One region of the Streptomyces sp. NPDC002490 genome, then DNA from elsewhere that is predicted to be linked to it. Evidence: riboswitches for the same ligand, from Rfam matches in the RefSeq annotation. Region 1 holds a riboswitch; the other holds the start of a gene.
What was found. A riboswitch is a leader RNA that binds a small molecule or an ion and turns the genes downstream of it on or off. The one in region 1 is predicted to bind cobalamin.
Positions count from the first base shown of each region.

Region 1 (6,264 bases):
GCGGGACGAACGGCAGACCCGGCGGCGGCCCGGCGGCGATCAGCTCGCACAGGGCGTCGGTGTCCGTGTGGCGCTCGATCAGATCGGCGAGGCGGTCCAGCTGTTCCTCGCGCAGGGCGGCGAAGGAGGTGTCCGGCGCCGGGACGAAACCGCGCCCCGCCTGCGCCGCGACCTGCCGCAGGAAGGCCCGGCGGAAGCCGTCCGACTCCAGCGAGCCGTGCCAGTGGGTGCCCCACACCGAGCCCCGTCGGCAGCCGTCCAGGAAGGGTTCGCCGCCGAGCACGTCGGCGACGCCGTGGTGGATCTCGTACCCGTCGACCCGCTCGCCCAGGGCCGTGCCCGAGGGGCGGGCCAGGGTCTTCTCGACGGCGAACCGCACCCGTACGGGCAGCAGCCCGAGGCCCTCGACGGTGCCCGCACGGGACTCGACCTCGTCCTCGACGACCTCGCCCAGCAGTTGGAAGCCGCCGCAGATCCCCAGCACGGGCCGGCCCTCGGCGGCCCGGCGTCGCAGGGCCGCGGCGAGCCCCCGCCGCTCCAGCCAGCGCAGCGCGGCCACCGTGCCGCGGGTGCCGGGCACCACCACCAGGTCGGCGTCGGCGGTCTCCTCCGGCCGGTCCACGAACCGGACGGTGACCCCGGGTTCGGCGGCGAGCGCGTCCACGTCGGTGAAGTTCGACATCAACGGCACCGCGCACACCGCGATCCGCAGTACCTCGGTGCCGTACGGCTCGCCGGCCGGCGATTCGCGCACGGTGCCCCGCAGCGACACCCTTAGCCCGTCCTCCTCGTCGATGCCGAGCCCGTGCTGGAACGGCAGCACCCCGTAGGTGGGACGGCCGGTGAGGGTGCGCAGCATGTCGAGGCCGGGTTCCAGCAGCGAGACGTCGCCGCGGAACTTGTTGACCAGGTAGCCGGCCACCAGGGCCTGGTCCTCGGGGGCCAGCAGCGCCGTCGTCCCGAAGAAGGAGGCGAAGACCCCGCCCCGGTCGATGTCGCCGACCACCAGCACCGGCAGCCGGCCGGCCCGGGCGACGCCCATGTTGACGATGTCGGTGCGCCGCAGGTTGATCTCGGCCGGGCTGCCCGCGCCCTCGCACACCACCACGTCATGGGTGGCCCGCAACTCCTCCAGGCACCCCACGACGGTGTCGAGCAGCGCCTCGCGGCCCCCGGGCACCGGCTGCCCCTCCTCGGGGCCGCCCGGCGCGCCGAAGAAGCCGCGCGCGCTCATCTCCCCGACCGGGCGCCCCATCAGCACCACCTGGCTGGTGCGGTCCCCGCCGGGCTTGAGGAGCACCGGGTTCATCAGGGCGCTCGGCTCCACCCGGGCGGCCTGCGCCTGCATGGCCTGGGCCCGGCCGATCTCGGCGCCGTCCCGGGTGACGAACGAGTTGAGGGACATGTTCTGCCCCTTGAACGGGGCCACCTTGACGCCCCGGCGGGCCAGCCACCGGCAGATCCCGGCGGTCACCACGCTCTTGCCCGCGTCGGAGGTGGTCCCCGCGACCAGCAGTCCGCCCTGCAGCACCCCTACCGTCCCTTCCCCGTGACCGTGCGCCGGGCCGCGAGCGCCCCGCGTCCCGCGACGCACACCGCGAGCGTCAGCCAACCCACCCGGCGCGACAGCCGCACCGCCCGGTCGATGTCCGCCACCGTGACGGCCCGCCCGTCCCCGTTCAGCACCGGCCGGTGCTCGACCCGCCCGCCGTAGGAGAGGGTGCCGCCGAGGCGGACGCCGAGCGCGCCCGCGAACGCGCTCTCCGCCACGCCCGCGTTGGGGCTCGGGTGGCGTCGGGCGTCCGCGCGCCAGGCCCGTGCGGCGGCGGCCGGGGCACCCCCGGCCACCACGGCCAGGGCCCCGGTGAGCCGGGCGCCGGGCCAGCCCGCCACGTCGTCCAGGCGCGCCGAGGCCCAACCGAAGCGGCGGTGGCGGGGCGAGCGGTGGCCGACCATCGCGTCGAGGGTGTTGACGGCCCGGAAGCCGACGAGCCCGGGCACCCCGCCGATCGCCCCCCACACCAGGGCGCCGACCACGGCGTCGGAGGTGTTCTCGGCGACGGATTCGACCACGGCCCGGGCGATGCCGTCCGCGTCCAGGGCCTCGGGGTCCCGTCCGCACAGGTGCGGCAGCCGTCGTCGGGCCGCGGCGAGGTCGCCCGCGGCCAGGGCGGCGCCGACGGCCGCGGCCTCGTGGCCGAGGCTGGTCCCGCCGACCACGGCCCAGGTGGCGGCGGCGGTCAGGGCGACCGAGGCGGTGCGCGAGGGGGCGGCGGCGCGCGCCACCAGCGCGGCGGCGCCCGCGGCGCCCCCGGCGCAGAGCGCGGTGTGCAGTGCGCCCCAGCCGCGGTGGTCGCGCCAGAGGAGGTGTTCGACGGCGCCCGCGGCACGACCGAAGGCGGCGACCGGATGTCCGCGGCGGGGGTCGCCGAGGAGGAGGTCGCCGATCAGTCCGGCGGTGGCGCCGTAGGCGAAGGTGCGCCCGGCCCGCATCGGCTCAGCCCGCCGGGCGTCGGCGGGTCCGCGTACGGTCGTGGGGTCCCGTGCCGTGGGGCGCGGGACGGGCAGACGGGTGCCCCGGCATCGCTGTGTCCTCACTCGGGGTCCGCGCCCCGGGTCGACGGAGACGACGGCGAGAGTCTCCTGGCTCCCGGATCGGCGCCGCCCCCGGTCTTCCAGCCGCGTGACGGCCGTGACGTGCGGTGCGGGGGAGCGCTCCCCGGTGACAGTGGCGGGACCGCGCCGGATTCGCACCGGCTTCCTCTCTGCTGCCGCCGTAATGGCCCGGGCAGTCCACCACGCCCCGAGAACACCCGTCAACCGCGCGCTGACCTGCGGCGGGGCAGTGTGTGAAGCCCCACACACGACGAAGGCCCGGTGGTCACCACTGTGGGGGCGGTGACCGACCGGACCGGAGATCGCAACCTGGGGGGTTAGGCGACGATCAGGTTTATGCCGAAGGCGACGGCCGCGACGCAGAGGGCGAAGCAGGCGACGGCGCTGGCGGTGGCGACGGCGGCCGAACCGCCCTTGGCGTGTCCGTTGCCGGCGAGTGCGGCCTCCCGCTTGGAGAGTCCGACGAGGCCGAGGGTGAACAGGCCCACCAGGACCACGGTGACCACGAGGCTGACTCCGAAGACGGAGGCGAGTGCTGCCCAGTCGATTTTCATTGGGGGTTCCTTACACCTTGGCGGTCCGCGGTGCGGACTCCGTCGAGGGGCTGTTCGGGTCCGCCGGGAGGGTCACCGAGAGGTCACCCGTGGCGGCGGTGGTGTCGCCGGCCGGCGGCGGGGTGACCGCGGCCATGGCGGTGGTGACGACGCCCGCGGGCTCGTCGTCCACGTCGTTGACGTTGGTGTGGTCGACGACCTCCTTGCGGGAGCGCAGCCAGATCGCACCCGATCCGCCGACCAGCAGTGCCGCGGTCGCGGCGACGCCCCAGGGGCCCTGCTTGGTGAGGAGTTCGGCGAGGGCGCCGACGACACCGGCGGCCGGCAGCGTCAGACCCCAGGCGACGAACATCCGGGTGGCGGTCGACCAGCGGACCACTCCGCCCTTGCGGCCCAGGCCCGCACCCATCACGGCGCCGGAGCAGGACTGCGTGGTGGAGAGGGAGAAGCCCAGGTGCGAGGAGGCGAGGATGACCGTGGCGGCGCTGGACTGGGCGGCGAAGCCCTGCTGCGGCTGCAGGTCGGTCAGGCCCTTGCCCATGGTGCGGATGATGCGCCAGCCGCCGAGGTAGGTGCCGAGCGCGATGGCGACACCGGCGGAGACGATGACCCACATGGGCGGGTTGGAGCCGGGGGCCAGTGCGCCACCGGTGACCAGGGCGAGGGTGATGATGCCCATCGTCTTCTGGGCGTCGTTGGTGCCGTGCGCCAGGGAGACCAGGGCGGCCGAGGAGATCTGGCCGGCGCGGTAGCCCTTGGAGCTGGCCTTGTCGCTGACGTTGTTGCCGAGCTTGTACGTCAGGCGGGTGGCGATCATCGCTGCGATGCCGGCCACCACGGGGGCGGCGACTGCGGGGATGAGGACCTTGGTGACGACGGTGGAGCCGTTCACCGAGTCCCAGCCGGCCGACATCACGGCGGCGCCGATCAGACCGCCGAACAGGGCGTGGGAGGAGCTGGAGGGCAGACCTACGAGCCAGGTCAGCAGGTTCCAGAGGATGGCGCCGACGAGCGCCGCGAAGATGACTTCGGGTTGGATGCCGCCTTCGTCGATCATGCCGCCAGAGATCGTCTTGGCGACTTCGACCGAGAGGAAGGCTCCGACCAAGTTCAACACGGCGGACATTGCGACCGCCGCTTTGGGCTTCATAGCGCCAGTTGAGATGGTCGTCGCCATCGCGTTGGCCGTGTCGTGGAAACCGTTCGTGAAGTCAAACACGAGAGCGGTGACGATCACGATTCCGAGGAGGAGCGTGATGTTTTCCATTTACCCAGGCTTCCGTGGGGCGTCAGTGGGGGTTGGAACGTAAGCAACCTGAGTTAACGGAAGATGAACTGGGGCAGGCATCACGGTGACTCGATCTGAGGGAGCTCTATTCCGCATGGGGAGGTCGGTCGATCGGGGGGGTAAGGGGGCTGGAGCGGTGGGCTTCGGGTGGTTCCGTGCAACGGCCCCACACGCCGCCGATGACCCGTTCAGCGTCTCATCCGACTGTACGGCCCTTCATCGGCCCGCCGCCCCACATACCCTCTTTGTCCGATCTAAGTAAGACACATCACTCGACCGGCCGTACCGGGCGTTCGGCGGGCCCCACCCGATGGGTCCGGTGGGGTGAACCACCCGGGACGCGGCGGCGCCCACTGGCCGTGTCCTACCCCCGCCCCGACACTGGACACCGTGCGCACCGCCCGAGCCGCGACAGCCGCCACCGCAGCCGCCGCCACCGCGACCGTCACCGGCCTGCTCGCCCTGGCCGCGGGACGGTTCGCCAGCGACGCCGCCCTGAAACCCCGCCCGGGTCAGCCGCTCCCCACCGACCCGCGCCTCACCGTCCACGCCGTCACCGCCGACCGCGTCACCCTGACCAGGGACCTGGCCAGCCTGCGCCCCGGCACCTACGGCCTCACCGGTCGCCGCGTCCACGCCGTCGTCGGCCCGGTCGTCCCCGACGCCCCGCACACCGCCGACACCGTCGTCCGCCGGCTGGACGGCGTCACCCACGGCACCCTCGCCCCGGGGACCACGGTCCGGCTCACCCCCCAGGTCCACACCGGCGACCCGGGCACCGCGCTGGGCCTCGACCACCAGGACGTCGAGGTCCCCGGCGAAACGGGGCTGCTGCCCGCCTGGTGGGTGCCCTCCGCCCGGGACACCTGCGTCATCGCGGTGCACGGCCTCGGCACCACCCGCGAGCACCCGATGGTGGTCATGGACTTCCTGCACCGCAGCCGGTTCCCGGTGCTCTCCCTCGCCTACCGCGGCGACCGCGGCGCCCCCCGCGCCCCGGACGGCCTCAGCCACCTCGGGGAGACCGAGTGGCGCGACCTGGACGCCGCACTGCGCCACGCCGTGCGCCGGGGCGCCGAACGCATCGTGCTGCACGGCTGGTCCACCGGCGCCACCATGGCGCTGCGCGCCGCCACCCACTCCCCGCTGCGCGACCGCATCGTGGGGCTGGTCCTGGACTCCCCGGTCCTGGACTGGGAGGCCACCGTCCGCGCCCTCGCCCTCGCCCGCGGCGTGCCCCACGCCCTGCTCCCGCTGGCCGTGCGCGCCGCCGAAGGACGCACCGGTCTGCGTCCGCACCGGGTCCGCGAACGGGCCGACGTCCGCGACCTGCGCGTCCCCACCCTGGTCGTGCACGGCCCGGACGACCAGATCGCCCCCTGGGCGCTCTCCCGTGCCTTCGCCCGCAGCCGCCCCGACCTGGTCACCCTGCACACCGTCCCCGACGCCCCGCACGGCGCCATGTGGAACGCGGACCCCGCCGGCTACGAGGAGGCCCTGCGCCGGTTCCTGACCCCGCTCGGCTGACCCGGCGCACGCACCCCCGCCGCACCGTGACCCTCGGTGAGGGTGCGGTCACCCGCCCGCCCCGGGCGGCCCTCCTCCCCGAGGGCTCCGCTTCCCCCTCTCGAACACCTCGCGCGGCACCGCACGAGGGTTCGCCCACTCCTCGCCACCCATTCCGTTTGGGTTTTCGGACCGTCAACCGGAAGACTGCCCCCGTGACGTCCCGTACCCCGCGCGACTCCAGGCTCCGACTCGTCCGTCCGCGCTCCCTGAGCGCCTCCGCCCCGGCGGTCGGCGAGC
Region 1 is NZ_JBEOWM010000022.1:47,234-53,497, reverse strand. Features, by position in the region: gene ABT092_RS16350 (cobyric acid synthase) at 1-1,528, opposite strand, end outside; gene ABT092_RS16345 (cobalamin biosynthesis protein) at 1,534-2,493, opposite strand; cobalamin riboswitch at 2,638-2,763, opposite strand; gene ABT092_RS16340 (hypothetical protein) at 2,934-3,170, opposite strand; gene ABT092_RS16335 (inorganic phosphate transporter) at 3,181-4,437, opposite strand; gene ABT092_RS16330 (alpha/beta hydrolase family protein) at 4,849-5,985, shown strand; gene ABT092_RS16325 (hypothetical protein) at 6,180-6,264, shown strand, end outside.

Region 2 (6,264 bases), on a different contig from region 1:
CGCCTCTCCACGGTGGTGGGCGCCGACCGGATCGTCGTCATGGAGGACGGCGCGGTCCGGGCCGCCGGCACCCACCGGGAACTCCTGCGCACCGACCGGCTCTACCGCGACCTGGTCGAGGCCCTGCACATGAACGCCCCGGGCGCCCCGCCCGAGGCGGTGCGCTGACGGGGTCAGGGACGGTCGGCCAGTCCGCAGTCCCCGCACTTGGCGCCGGCCGGCGCCCGGTAGTACAGACAGCAACTGCGGCGCCGGAAGGCGAGGTCGTCTCCGGTGATCGTGCCCGTTCCGGCCAGCCGCCCGGTGCTCAGCAACCGCTCCACCAACGGCACCAGCCGCCCGCGCGCCTCCGGGCGGGCCACCAGGACCGCCCGACCCGCCTCGACCAGCGCCGAGGCGGAGTTGCCGTCCAGCAGCCGGGGGGCCACCTTCGCCGGGAGCCCGGCCCGCAGCACCTCCAACCGCCCCGTCACCACCGCGTCGTGGAGTTGGTCGGCGAGCCGGGGGAGCGGGGCCGCGTACCGTCCCGCGGCCCGGGGGAGCCGGAGCGTCGCATCGCGGTCGGAGTGCTGGAGGGCGGAGAGTTCGGGCACGATGCCGTGCAGCACCGCGCAGGCCAGGACCGGCGACCACAGCCGGGCGGCGTGCCCGAGGTGGGCGATCGACACGGCCACCCGCAGCTCCTCGCTGCGGTGCCGGGCCGCCACCGCTGCCACCAGGTGGGACAGGCCCCGGGCGTACGCCCGGTCGATCGGCTGCCAGCCCGTGTCAGGTCCACCGATCCGGACCGCGAAGAACCCGTTGATCCCCGCCACGTCGTGCAGCGCGGCGGCCACCTCCGCCTCGGGGGCGGGGGAGCCCGGTCGCCCCCCGGTCATCGACGGGGGAGCTTCGCCGGCCCGTCGTCCCCGGTGAGCAGGGTGACGTAGGGCGTGCCGGTACGCGGGTGGGCGCCCACCTCGGCGTCCACCCGGTACACCGAGGAGAGCAGTTCGGGGGTGAGGACCTCGGCCGGGGGGCCGAGCGCGACCACCCGCCCCGCGGCCAGGACGCACAGCCGGTCGCAGAAGGCGGCGGCCAGGTTGAGGTCGTGCAGGGCGACGACCGCGGTGGCGCCGAACCGCCGGACCAGGGTCAGCACGTCCAACTGGTGGCGCAGATCGAGGTGGTTGGTCGGCTCGTCCCACACCATGGTCCCGCACTGCTGGGCCAACGCCCGGGCGATCAACACGCGTTGCTTCTCGCCGCCGGACAGGTGCTGGAACGGGGCGTCGGCGAGTTCGACCACGTCGAGCCGGGTCAGGGCGTGGGTGATCACGGCCCGGTCGTGGGCGTCGTCGCCCGCGAACGCCCGTTTGTGGGGGGTGCGGCCCATCGCCACCACGTCGTACACGGTCAGGTCGAAGTCACCGGCGCTCTCCTGGAGCACCGCGGCCAGCCGCCGTGCCACCTGCTTGCCGGGCAGTCGCCAGACGTCCTCGCCGTCCAGCAACACCCTTCCCGTGGTGGGGCGTTGGGTCCGGTAGACGGTGCGCAGCAGCGTCGACTTCCCGGCGCCGTTGGGGCCGGCGAGCCCGAGCACCTCGCCCGGAGCCACCCGGAGGGACACCCCGTGGACCAGGTCCCGGCCGCCCACGGTGACCGTCACGTCCTCGATGTCCAGGGCTCCCGGCGCCGTCGTGCCCTCGGGCGTCCGCGTCACGTTGTCCTCCTTCTCATCAGCCACAGGAAGAACGGCCCGCCCACCAGGGCGGTGAGGATCCCCACCGGGACCTCCTCGGGACTCATCAGGGTCCGCGCCGCGAGGTCCGCCGCGATCAGGAACGCGGCGCCCAACAGCGCGGCGGCGGGCAGCGCCCGGCGGTGGTCGGCGCCCACCAGCAGCCGCACCACGTGCGGCATGATCAGGCCGACGAAGCCGATCTGACCGCTCACCGCCACCATGGTGCCGATCATCAGCGCCACCACGGTGAACATCGACGCCCGGAAGCGGTGCACGTCCAGCCCCAGCGCCGTCGCCGCCTCCTCCCCGCTGAGCAGCAGGTTCAGCGGACGGCTCACCCCCAGCAGCACCGCCGTGCCGGCGAGCACCACCACGGCGGGTATCCACAGCATCGACCAGGTGGTGCCGGCGAGTCCGCCGAGCATCCAGCGCAGGGCGGACTGGGTCTTGTGCGGGTCGTTCGAGGTGACGATCAGGAAGCTGGCCAGCGCCGACAGCACCTCCGCCATGGCGACCCCGGCCAGTACCAGGCGCAGGGTGGTCATCCGCCCGCCGGAGCGGGCCAGGAAGTACACCGCGACCAGCGCGGCGAGCGCCCCGGCGAAGGCCGCCACGGGCAGGGTCACCAGCCCGAACACGGTGATGTTCAGCACCAGGACCAGCACCGCGCCGACCGAGGCGCCCGAGGAGACGCCCAACAGCATCGGGTCGGCGAGCGGATTGCGCACCAGGGCCTGGAGGGCCATGCCGGCCACTGCGAGGCCGGCGCCGACCACCGCGCAGAGCAGCACCCGCGGCAGCCGCACGTCCAGGACGATGGTCTCCCGCACCGGGGACCAGGTGGCCTCGGCGAGGCCCGGGTGCACCTGGTGCGCCAGGATGCCCCAGACCTGGCCTGCGGGCACCGACACCGAGCCGATGGCGATGCCCGCGGTGGCGGTCACCACCACCGCGGCGGCCAACAGCAGGAGCACCACCGGAAAGGGAAGTCGGGCGCGGCGCGCCCGGGCGGGGGCCGGGGCGGGCCCGGCCCCCCGGTTCACCGGGTCGGTGTCCGCGCGGGGGGCGCCCGTCACCGGAAGCGGGCCGGGTGCAGTTGCCGGGCGAGTCCGTCCACGCCCGCCGGCACCCGGACGCCGAGGACCGTGGAGGAGAGCGGCAGGACCGCGAACCGCTCGTTCTTGATGGCCGGGACGTCCTTCAGCGCGGGGTTGGCCAGCAGGAACTTCTTCTTCTGGGCGACGCTCGTGTCCCCGTAGTCGTAGATGACGATCGCTTCCGGGGCCCGCTCGGCGACCTGCTCGAACGAGACGTCACCGAACTGCTTGTCCAGGTCGGCGAAGACGTTCTGCCCGCCGGCCTGTTCGATCATCTCGTTGCCGATGCCCGCGCCGCCGGCGGTGAAGGCGGTCTTGTCGCCGCTGTCGTAGACGAAGACCTCGACCGGCTCGGTGTCGCCCAGCTTCTCCTCGACGTCCTTGAGGGCCGTGCGGACCTTCTCGATCTCCCGGTCGGCACGGTCCGGTACCCCGAACACCTTGCCGAGGGTGCGCAGTTCGGTCTCGATCAGTTCCATGCTCATCGGCCCGGGCGGACACTCCTCCACGTTCACGTAGGAGTTGACGCCGGCCTTGGCCAGCGCCTCGCGCCCGCGCCCCTCCTTCTCGTCGAAGGCGCTGGAGAAGCCGGCGTAGGCGAAGTCGGGTTCGGCGGCGAGGATGTTCTCGAAGGAGGGGTACTCGTCCGAGATGACCTCGATGCCGCGGTACGCCTCGGCGTACTCGGGCAGGATCTCGTCGTCCAGGTAGGCGGTGCCGACCATGGACTTCTCCAGCCCGAGCGCCAGCAGGATCTCGGTGACGTGCTGGTTGAGGGTGACCGCGCGCTTCGGCGGACGCTCGTAGGTCGTCTTCACCCCGCAGTTGGTGAGGGTGACGGGGAAGCCCTCGGGGGCGTCGCCCGCCGCGCGGTCCTTCCCGTCGTCACCGCCGCCGCTGCCGCAGCCGGATATCAGGAAGACGGCTGCGGCCAGCAGGGACAGGGAGCGTTTGGCCATGGTGGAGTCGGTCCTCTCACCGCGTCACGGCAGGATGCGCCGTGCCCGCGATCGGTTCGTTGGTTCAGCGCACGTCGACGGAGGGCGTGGTGCTCACTCGACGCGGCGGAGCGAAGACGTACAGGTCGAGGATCTCCGGCAGGGGAACGATCCCCGGCCCGCCGGCCCGCACCCAGGAGACGATGTCCTCGGTGGCCGCGGGGTCGTTGACCAGACCCAGCCAGACGGGACGTCCGCCGGCCGCGCGGCCGGCGGCGGACGGGCGGACCACGACCACATTGGCCTGGTCGCACACGTCCAGGCAGGCGGAGACCGTCACCGATGTCCGCGCCTGGAACCGCGCGAGTTGCGCGGCGTGGTCTGCGGGCACCTTGGCGCTGCCGCAGCAGCAGTCCCGGCACACCACGACCCGGCACGGCACCGGATCGTCGGACCGTTGCCCTTCGGGCATCCCGACTCATCCTCCCCTCTGGGGAGATCCGCCCCAGTTCTGTCGAGGAGGCGACCGCGTGAGTCTCCTGGCTCTCGGGTCACCGCTCGCCCCGCCCTTCCCACCCGCACAGGGGCAGTGGGCCGTTCGGGGTCCGCTCGCCGATCACAGTGGCGGGACCGCACCGGATTCGCACCGGTTTCCTCGTTCCGCCGTCGCCTTTCCGCGCCATCATGACAGACCCGGGCCGTGGTGCGTATGCCCAGGGCGCGGTTGCCGTGCAGGTCACACGGGCGTCCGACGGGGAGTCGGGTCCGTCGGTGCGGACGGGGCCACCGTCCGCACCGACGAGCGGGGGTCAGGCCGCGACGAGCGCCGCCTCTGCGGCGGGCCGCTCCGACCAACTGTCGGCGAGGTCCCGGCGGGCCCGGGCCACCCTGGACCGGATGGTTCCGATCGGGCAGCCGAGGGCCTCGGCGGCGTCCGCGTACGACCAGCCCAGCAACCGGGTCAGGACGAACGCCTGCCGCCGTCCGGGCTCCAGCGCTTCGAGGGCGTCCATGAAGGCCACCGACTCCTCGAAGCCGGGCAGTTGACGGGGTTGGGCGCGTTCCGCCGCCGCCAGCCAGTCGGCGGTGTCGGCGATCCGGGGTCGGGCGGAGGCCCGGCGCAGCCGGTCCACCACGACCCGGCGGGCGATCGAGAGCAGCCAGGTGCGGGCGCAGGACCGGCCGGCGAAGCCGCCGAGGCTGGTGAGCGCGCGCAGGAAGGTCTCCTGTGCCAGGTCCTCGGCCCCGGGCACGTCCGTGGTGAGGTGGGCGACGAACCGCCGCACGTCGTCGTAGGTGGCGTGCACGAAGAGTTCGGCGGCGCGCTGGTCGCCGAGCCCGGCGGCCAGGGCCCAGGTGGTGATCTCCGCGTCCCGGTGGGCGTAGCGGTCGGCCGCGGTGCCGCGGCGCGCGGTGCGCCCCGAGCCGTTCTGTTGTGAATAGGGCATGACAAATCATCCTTCGCATCCGGAATATTTCCGGCAAAGGTGAGAAAAGCGAAAAGTCGGAAAGGCAAAAGCTGACGGAAGCGTCAGCGCGCGAAGGACGGCGGGCCGCGGCGCGGCACCGCGCGCAGCAGGTCCAGCGGGGACGGGAGCCGGTCGCGGGTGGCGCGCTCCGTGGTGCCCGACGGAGGCGCCGGGAGCGGGCGGGCGCCGCCCAGGACCGCCACCGCGAACCGCAGCAGCCCGCTGAGGAACAGGTCCAGGGCCTGCCCCAGTTGGGCGAGGGAGCGCTCGCCGCGCCACAGCCACCAGCCGCACACCGCGCCCGCCAGTGCGTGGGCGCCAGTCATGGCGGAGGTCGGTGCGAGGGCGTCGAGCAGGCCCCCCAGCGCGTGCAGGGCGGCGGCGCCCTCCCCGGCCGGCATCCCGTGGGTGCCCGGCGGCATGACGTGGCCCGCGTGCGGCCCGTGCCCGGGCGTCGGGTCCGGGGGGTCGTGGGCCAGTCCGAACAGGGCGTGCAGGGCGAGCTGGACGGCCGAGCTCACCACGATCACCGTGCCCGCGGAGCGCGGCCGGCGGCTCAACCACCAGCCGACCAGGGCCACGGGGGGCACGGCGAGCAGGTACCCGCCCGGGGCGGGCGAGGCCCCCGACGCGAGGTCGTGACCGAATCCGGACACCGCGACGCACACGGCGACGAGGATCGCCGTGTGGACGAAGCGGAGTGGGGTTCCGGCTCCCATGGTGGTCATGGTGCCAGTGGGATGCCCTACCGGGGCAAGGGAGTTGACGGAACAGTTGGCGCGATCGGGTCCGTTTCCGGACACCCGGGCGCTGTGACCCATGTCACCGGAGCGGGTGGGGAACTTTCCGTACCGCAGGTCCGACCACTGGGCGACCGCCGTGCGCTCGCCCGTACGTTCCCCCCTCGCACGTGACAGATGCGGAGCTCCTGCCGTGAACCTCCCCCACGACCGCGCCGCCCCCGGCGCCGAGTCCACGCCCGCGACCGACGTGCCCGGCCCCCCTCCCGGAGTCGTCCCGCCCCGATCGCCCCGATC
Region 2 is NZ_JBEOWM010000032.1:44,528-50,791, forward strand. Features, by position in the region: gene ABT092_RS20680 (ABC transporter ATP-binding protein) at 1-168, shown strand, start outside; gene ABT092_RS20685 ((2Fe-2S)-binding protein) at 174-878, opposite strand; gene ABT092_RS20690 (ABC transporter ATP-binding protein) at 875-1,702, opposite strand; gene ABT092_RS20695 (FecCD family ABC transporter permease) at 1,699-2,697, opposite strand; gene ABT092_RS20700 (ABC transporter substrate-binding protein) at 2,796-3,779, opposite strand; gene ABT092_RS20705 ((2Fe-2S) ferredoxin domain-containing protein) at 3,844-4,230, opposite strand; cobalamin riboswitch at 4,275-4,451, opposite strand; gene ABT092_RS20710 (sigma-70 family RNA polymerase sigma factor) at 4,568-5,206, opposite strand; gene ABT092_RS20715 (hypothetical protein) at 5,290-5,955, opposite strand; gene ABT092_RS20720 (ferric reductase-like transmembrane domain-containing protein) at 6,161-6,264, shown strand, end outside.
Region 2: another riboswitch for cobalamin. It lies ahead of ABT092_RS20705 ((2Fe-2S) ferredoxin domain-containing protein); the one in region 1 lies ahead of ABT092_RS16345 (cobalamin biosynthesis protein).